DNA from 2 places in the Exiguobacterium sp. N4-1P genome. Region 2 is predicted to be linked to the other one. Evidence: riboswitches for the same ligand, from Rfam matches in the RefSeq annotation. Region 2 holds a riboswitch; the other holds the start of a gene.
What was found. A riboswitch is a leader RNA that binds a small molecule or an ion and turns the genes downstream of it on or off. The one in region 2 is predicted to bind lysine.
Positions count from the first base shown of each region.

Region 1: it holds a riboswitch for lysine, as region 2 does, so the genes downstream of both, A0126_RS01030 (amino acid permease) here and A0126_RS02410 (aspartate kinase) in region 2, are expected to answer to the same signal.

Region 1 covers NZ_CP022236.1:170,076-173,503, reverse strand. Annotated here, with positions in the region: gene A0126_RS01030 (amino acid permease) at 1-1,457, opposite strand, end outside; lysine riboswitch at 1,570-1,754, opposite strand; gene A0126_RS01025 (MarR family winged helix-turn-helix transcriptional regulator) at 1,926-2,381, shown strand; gene A0126_RS01020 (GGDEF domain-containing protein) at 2,538-3,428, shown strand, end outside.
Region 2 covers NZ_CP022236.1:463,195-466,622, reverse strand. Annotated here, with positions in the region: gene A0126_RS02415 (aspartate-semialdehyde dehydrogenase) at 1-191, opposite strand, end outside; gene A0126_RS02410 (aspartate kinase) at 204-1,403, opposite strand; lysine riboswitch at 1,516-1,694, opposite strand; gene argH (argininosuccinate lyase) at 1,766-3,136, opposite strand; gene A0126_RS02400 (argininosuccinate synthase) at 3,133-3,428, opposite strand, start outside.

The DNA.
Region 1 (3,428 bases), 290 kb from region 2:
TCCATCTCATCATACCGGACAACCGATGTCCGGTGTTTGACTTTATGTCCGAGCCAGAAGACCAAGAATAACGGAATTCCGATATACGTTGCTGCAATCCCAACCCAGTCGATTTGATCAGCGAGGAACGCGGCATAGTTTTGCCCAACGATAACGAGGAAACACAGGCCAAATGCGAATAGCGGACCAAACGGGAACGCCGGTGCAACGTACGGTAAGTCACGTAACGCATGCCCTTGGGCGACGAAACCTTTTCGGAAACGGTAATGACTGATCGCGATCCCGAGCCACGCGATAAATCCTGTCATTCCGGAAGCATTCAGTAACCAAAGATAAACTTGTCCACCGAACATCGACGTCAAGAAACAAAGCGCACCAATCGCCCCTGTCGCGAGTAACGCATTCCGCGGCACACCGTTTTTTGAGACTTTTGCAAATAGTTTCGGTGCATCACCTTGTCGTGCCAGTGTGTAGAGCATCCGGGTTGAAGCATACATCCCGGAGTTCCCGGCAGACAAGACGGACGTCAAGATGACCGCATTCATCAATGCTGCTGCAAACACGAGTCCTGCTTTTTCGAAGACGAGTGTGAACGGACTGACGGCAACATCCGTAATATCATTTGAGACAAGGCTCGGACTTGTGTATGGAATCAACATTCCGATGACGAAGATCGCAAATACATAAAATAATAAAATGCGCCAAAACACCTGTTTAACTGCTTTCGGGACATTTTTTTCCGGATCTTCCGACTCGCCTGCTGCGATTCCGACGAGCTCCGTCCCTTGAAAGCTAAAACCTGCGACAAGAATGATACCGATGACAGCTGGAATCCCTCCGACAAACGGTGCATCACCTAAGCCAAAGTTTTTGAAGCCTGCTGGTGGCTCCGAAGTAAAGATACCAAAAATCATCGCGACTCCTACACCAAGAAACACGATGACCGTGACGACTTTAATCATCGCAAACCAGTACTCGGCTTCACCGAATCCTTTGACCGAAAAATAATTTAATCCAATCATTAAAAGTAAAAACAGCGCGCTAAAATAGACGCCCGGAATGTTCGGGAACCAGTAATGCATGACGATTTGTGCTGCGACGAGCTCGACGGCAATCGTGACGGCCCAGTTGTACCAGTAGTTCCATCCTAAGGCGAACCCGAATGAAGGGTCGACGAACTTCGTCCCGTACGTCGAGAACGATCCTGCGACCGGCATATAGGCGGCCATCTCCCCAAGGCTCGTCATCAAGAAGTAGACCATCAATCCGACGATTGTATAAGAAAGTAACGCACCGCCCGGTCCTGCCGCTGCAACAGAGGCACCTGACGCGATGAATAAACCGGTCCCAATCGCTCCGCCAATTGCAATCATCGACATATGCCGGGCTTGAAGCCCTCGTTGTAGCCCTTCTGCTGTGGAATCAAGGGGGTGTTGTTGCTGTTGTAAATTGTTCATGTCTGTCGCTTCTCTCTTTTTATAATTTTTGAGAGGGCGTAAAAAAGCGCCCTCACCTTCCAAGAGGAAGATGAGAACGCAACATATCGATGATGCGTCTCATTCTACCGTCGTGAAAGATAGCTCCCCATAAACCGCAAACGGTTTATGACAGTATTAGACCTGTTTGATCTAATCCCAATCGCTGACTTTCAAAGTAGTCTACGATTTCGGCAATTCTTCCTTTTGAGCTATTTCATCTGCCGCTTGACGACATCCGTAACCCGACTCATAAGAATCGCAACCTCCATCCCACTGGTTGAGTGAGAACTAATTAAGTTGATTTACTAATTCATTACTTCGACATAGTACATAATATGTTTCTTGTTTGTCAATTTATATTTTTGAATCCTACCGTGCTCATAGTAAAATTCCGATATTTTTAGTACACTAAATGGTAGAAGGTAGTACAGAAAGGATGTTGCTCAGATGGGACAAGAACAACATGACCAATTGACATATCGATTAGAAGAACAAATGCGCGTGATTCTCCGGACGTTGCGCCGTGAGTTGAATCAACTGTTTGAAGGTACTGCCACGCGAAGTGAATTCTTCATCTTACGTAGCTTATCTGAAAACGGCCCCCAGCGTCCGACATTACTCGCGGAACAGTTCGAACTTGCGACAAGTCAGGTCACCGCTTTGACAGATAAACTTTATAAGACCGGTTTTGTGACACGGACACGTTCGACGGAAGATCGTCGTTCAATCGTCCTTGCCTTGACTGACGAGGGAGAGGCCGCTTTTCGGAATCTCGAAGTCGTCCGTCGCAAATATCTTCAGGAGCGATTCGGCACTTTGTCTGAAGAGGAACTGAACGTGATGATCCATGTATTTGATAAAATCCTCGCGACAATGGATGAAGAAGTCGTCTCATCCAATTAATAAATTAAAAATCAAGAGAAGGACAGAGGTTTTATTCTGTTTTTCTTTTTTTATTCTAAACATTCAGACCTCCTATACCGTTAGTAGAACGAGTATACTCAAAGTATATAATTGGAAGTATACTGCAGGGGGAGTTGGGAGGATTTGTTGTCTATTATGAATAACTTCATCATAAATTTTTGTCTCTTATTCACGACGATCACGCTTTTATTTTTACCTTTTCGAAATCAACCAAGAATTACACCAAAATCAAAGCTTGAATCACGCCTTATTTTAGGTTGTGTAGCTGGTGCAATTGCTGTACTCCTCATGTTCAACAGCATTCAAATTGATATTGCCCGGATTGACTTACGTATCATTCCTGTCGCGATTGCCACATTATTTGGCGGATTGCCTAGTGCCTTCATCACGGGAGTCATGATTATCGGAACGCGTTTTTTAATTACACCTGCTGATCAAATCGAAGGAGCGATTCTCGCTTCCGTCATCATGGTTTTATTCATTTTGACAATTGGCATAGCACGCAGATTTTTACGTAATACATTGCTGACTTTTGAATTAATGATCGGAATCGGTATTCTCTATTCGTTACCAGCTATCTATGCACTGACAAACAGTTGGGAAACGTTTTTCAAAGTATCGGTTACGTACATTTTCTTTAATTTATTAGCCGGACTCGTCACCTATCGCTTATTAGCCGAACTGCGACGACATTTTGAAAATATCCAGTACCAGCAAAAACTTGCGATGACCGACGCCTTGACGGGTCTCGCTAATCGCCGACGTCTGGACGACTCCCTATCACTCGTCGGATCGGATGACGATGGATATTCACTTATCCTGATCGATATCGATTTCTTCAAACACGTTAACGATACATATGGTCATGATGCCGGCGACGATGTGTTGCGGCAACTCGGAACGACACTTGCCTCTATTGTACGTCCGGATGATTTAGTCGGTCGGTACGGTGGAGAAGAATTTTTGATCATTTTACCGAACACATCATTGAAGGATGCGAAAAAAATCTCTGAATTAGCGCGGACG
Region 2 (3,428 bases):
CCGTGATGGATGATGTCTTCCGATAAAGCTGTAATCGTCACGTCCGTTCCATTAAACGAAACGACTTTTCCTGCTGATCGTTCTGAAGCATACGCCGACAGTTGACCGACTGGAAAATCGAGTTCCTTCAAGACTTGTAACATCTTTTGTCCGACGGCGCCTGTCGCACCGATGACTGCTACGTGGTACATGTTCATTCCTCCTTACAGGCTAAACGCGTTCGCAATCGCCGCGACCGTTCGTTCGATATCTGCTTGTGCGATTGTATACGAGATACTGATTTCTGATGTCGTGACTTGATAAAACGTGATGTTCTCGGCACGGAACGTCGCAAATAATTTTGATGCGACGCCCGTTGCGTCACGCATTCCGATTCCGACGACCGATAACTTGGCATGCTCGTTATGACGATCGACTTTAACGGTCGGAAAACGATCGATGATATCTTTCAGTGCCTCTTCGAGAAACTCTTCTTCATCGAGTGGACAAGAGAACGAGAGGAACACGTCACTATCAAAGGTCGTTTGACTGATCATGTCGATATTGACATGGCGATTCGATAACAATTCAAAAATGTCGGCGACTGCTGAATTGGTTTGTGGAACGTGTTTGATTGAAACCGTCAAAACATTTTTCGTTACACTGACGCTCGTGACTGCTTTTTGTTCCATCGTTTCTGTTGCCTCCATGATCCAAGTCCCTCTTTCCGATTCAAGTGTTTTCCCAACAAAGATATGCACGCCGTATTTTTTCCCGAGTTCGACGCTGCGCATCTCCATTACCTTCGACCCCAGTGCACTCATTTCCATCATTTCATCATATGAAATTTGTGGAATCGGCTGTGCCGCTTGATGAATCCGCGGATCCGCCGTATAGACACCGTCGACATCCGTATAGATTTCACAGCGCTTATCAAGGACGGCCGCTAAGGCGACAGCCGTTGTGTCTGACCCACCACGACCGAGTGTTGTAACATCCCCAAGCTCGTTGACACCTTGGAATCCGGCGACGATGACGACATCATAGGTTTCGAGTTTCTTTCGTAACAAGTCCCCGTCAATTTGTTTAATCTTACTTTTCGTATGAACCCCCATCGTGCTGATTCCTGCCTGCGCACCTGTTTGTGATAAGGCTTTTACTCCGACGGAATTTAAGGCGATGCTGAGTAACGAAATCGTTTGTTCTTCGCCGATTGCGAGCAATCGATCGAGTTCACGTCGTTCAGGACGATCCGTGATTGCTTGCGCTTGTGCGATGAGCGAGTCTGTCATCTTCCCCATCGCAGAGACGACGACCACTAATTTTTCACCTTGTTCTGTCCGATTTTTTAAATAATTCGCAATTGACTGAATCTGTTCGACAGTCGCGACCGAGCTACCACCAAATTTAAGTACAGTTGTCACAATCCTATCTCCTTTGTCCCGAAACAGAAAAAAACGACGGGCCGGTAGGAGCGTTCCTACGGCCCGTCGTTATCACGATCGGACAAACGAAGACAAAGTCTTTCGTTCTTTTACGTAAGATAGCGCTCCGAAACATCGGTTTCGGCAGTACAACGGATCTTAACCGTTGTACCAGCAAATGAGAAGAAGCATCTTTCTCATTCACTTCGGCGGATTTCCCCTTTCACATCACTCAGCATGCTCGCTTCAATAAATGATGTTACTGATGTCATCCGCGCCTCTATCTGTCGGTTGTTAGTTACAGTTATAGCAAACATTTTTTGTTAAATCCAGTCATTTGCTAAAATTTTTTCATTTTTCCGTTAATCCGTGAGTTTTTTCTTCGCTTGATCGAGTTGTACAGAAACAGCAGCAAAACCTGTCCCGCCGTAACTTCCTCTTCTTGCCACTGCTTGCACCGGGTCGAGGAGCGGATAAACATCTTCCGCGATGACGGAGTGGAACGTTTGATACGTTTCAAGCGTTAAATCTTTTAAGAAACAATTCGTCTGAACACAATGGAGGACCGCTTTTCCGACGATTTCATGCGCTTCCCGGAAAGGAACACCTTTTGTGACGAGATAATCTGCTAGTTCCGTCGCATTCGAGAAGTCTTGCATTGTCGCCTTCTTGAGCGCTTCTGTCTTAAACGTTGCTGATTCGAGCATTCCCGTAAAGATTTGAACGGATTGTAAAACGGTATCTGCCGTATCGAAGACACCTTCTTTATCTTCTTGCATGTCTTTATTGTAAGCGAGCGGTAATGCTTTCATCGTCGTCAGGAACCCCATCAGGTTTCCATAGACACGCCCTGTTTTTCCGCGAATCAATTCAGCGAAGTCCGGGTTTTTCTTTTGTGGCATCATGCTCGAACCCGTTGAAAATGCATCTGACAATTCGATGAATGAAAATTCTTGCGACGCCCAGATGATGATTTCTTCACAAAAGCGTGAGAGGTGCATCATGACCGTCGAAGCAATCCCGAGATATTCAATGACGAAGTCACGGTCCGATACAGCATCGAGGCTGTTCGGATAGACGTGCTCAAATCCGAGCAGTTCCGCTGACTTGAAACGGTCAATCGGGAATGTCGTCCCGGCGAGTGCCCCAGCACCGAGCGGCGAAATCCGAATCCGTTTCAAATTATCTGTCAGACGATCTACGTCACGGTCGAACATCCAAAAATACGCGAGTAGATGGTGTGCAAGTGAAATCGGTTGTGCCCGCTGTAAGTGGGTATACCCCGGCATGACGGTTTCGATGTGTACATCCGCCTGTTCCGTAATCACCGTCTGCAAGTTGCGGAGGCTTTCGATTAAATCAACCACATGTTGTTCCATCCATAAATGTAAATCCGTCGCAACCTGGTCATTCCGACTTCTCGCTGTATGCAACTTCCCTGCGACCGGTCCGATTTGTTCCGTCAGCAACCGTTCGAGATTCATGTGGATGTCTTCGTCAGCAAGCGAATAGACATGTGTTCCAATCGAAGCTTGTAACGTCTTGAGACCCGCTTCGATTTTTTCCCATTCCGTCTCTTCTAGGATACCTTGTTGATACAACATATTGGCATGGGCGAGACTTCCTTCTAAATCAACTGCCGCAAGCTTTTGGTCGAATGAAATCGATGCCCCAAACGCTTCAGCCTGAGCGGAAGCCCCTTCTGTAAACCGTCCGCCCCAAAGTTTCGTCATTTTGTCACGCCTTCCTGCCGATGAACACTTGCGTGTGTCGCAATCGCAAGACCGTGCAATTTAATGAATCCTTTCGCTGCTTCATGATCGAACGCATCTTCTTTCGTATACGTCGCAAGCTTCTCGTCATAAAGTGACACCGGTGACTGACGTCCTGTGACCGTCGCATTCCCTTTGTAGAGTTTGACCCGTACTTCGCCCGTGACGTCTTGTTGCGTCGCTTTTAAGAATGCTTTCAGACCTTTCGTTAACGGTGCGTGGAACAAACCGTTGTAGATTGTTTCTGCATATT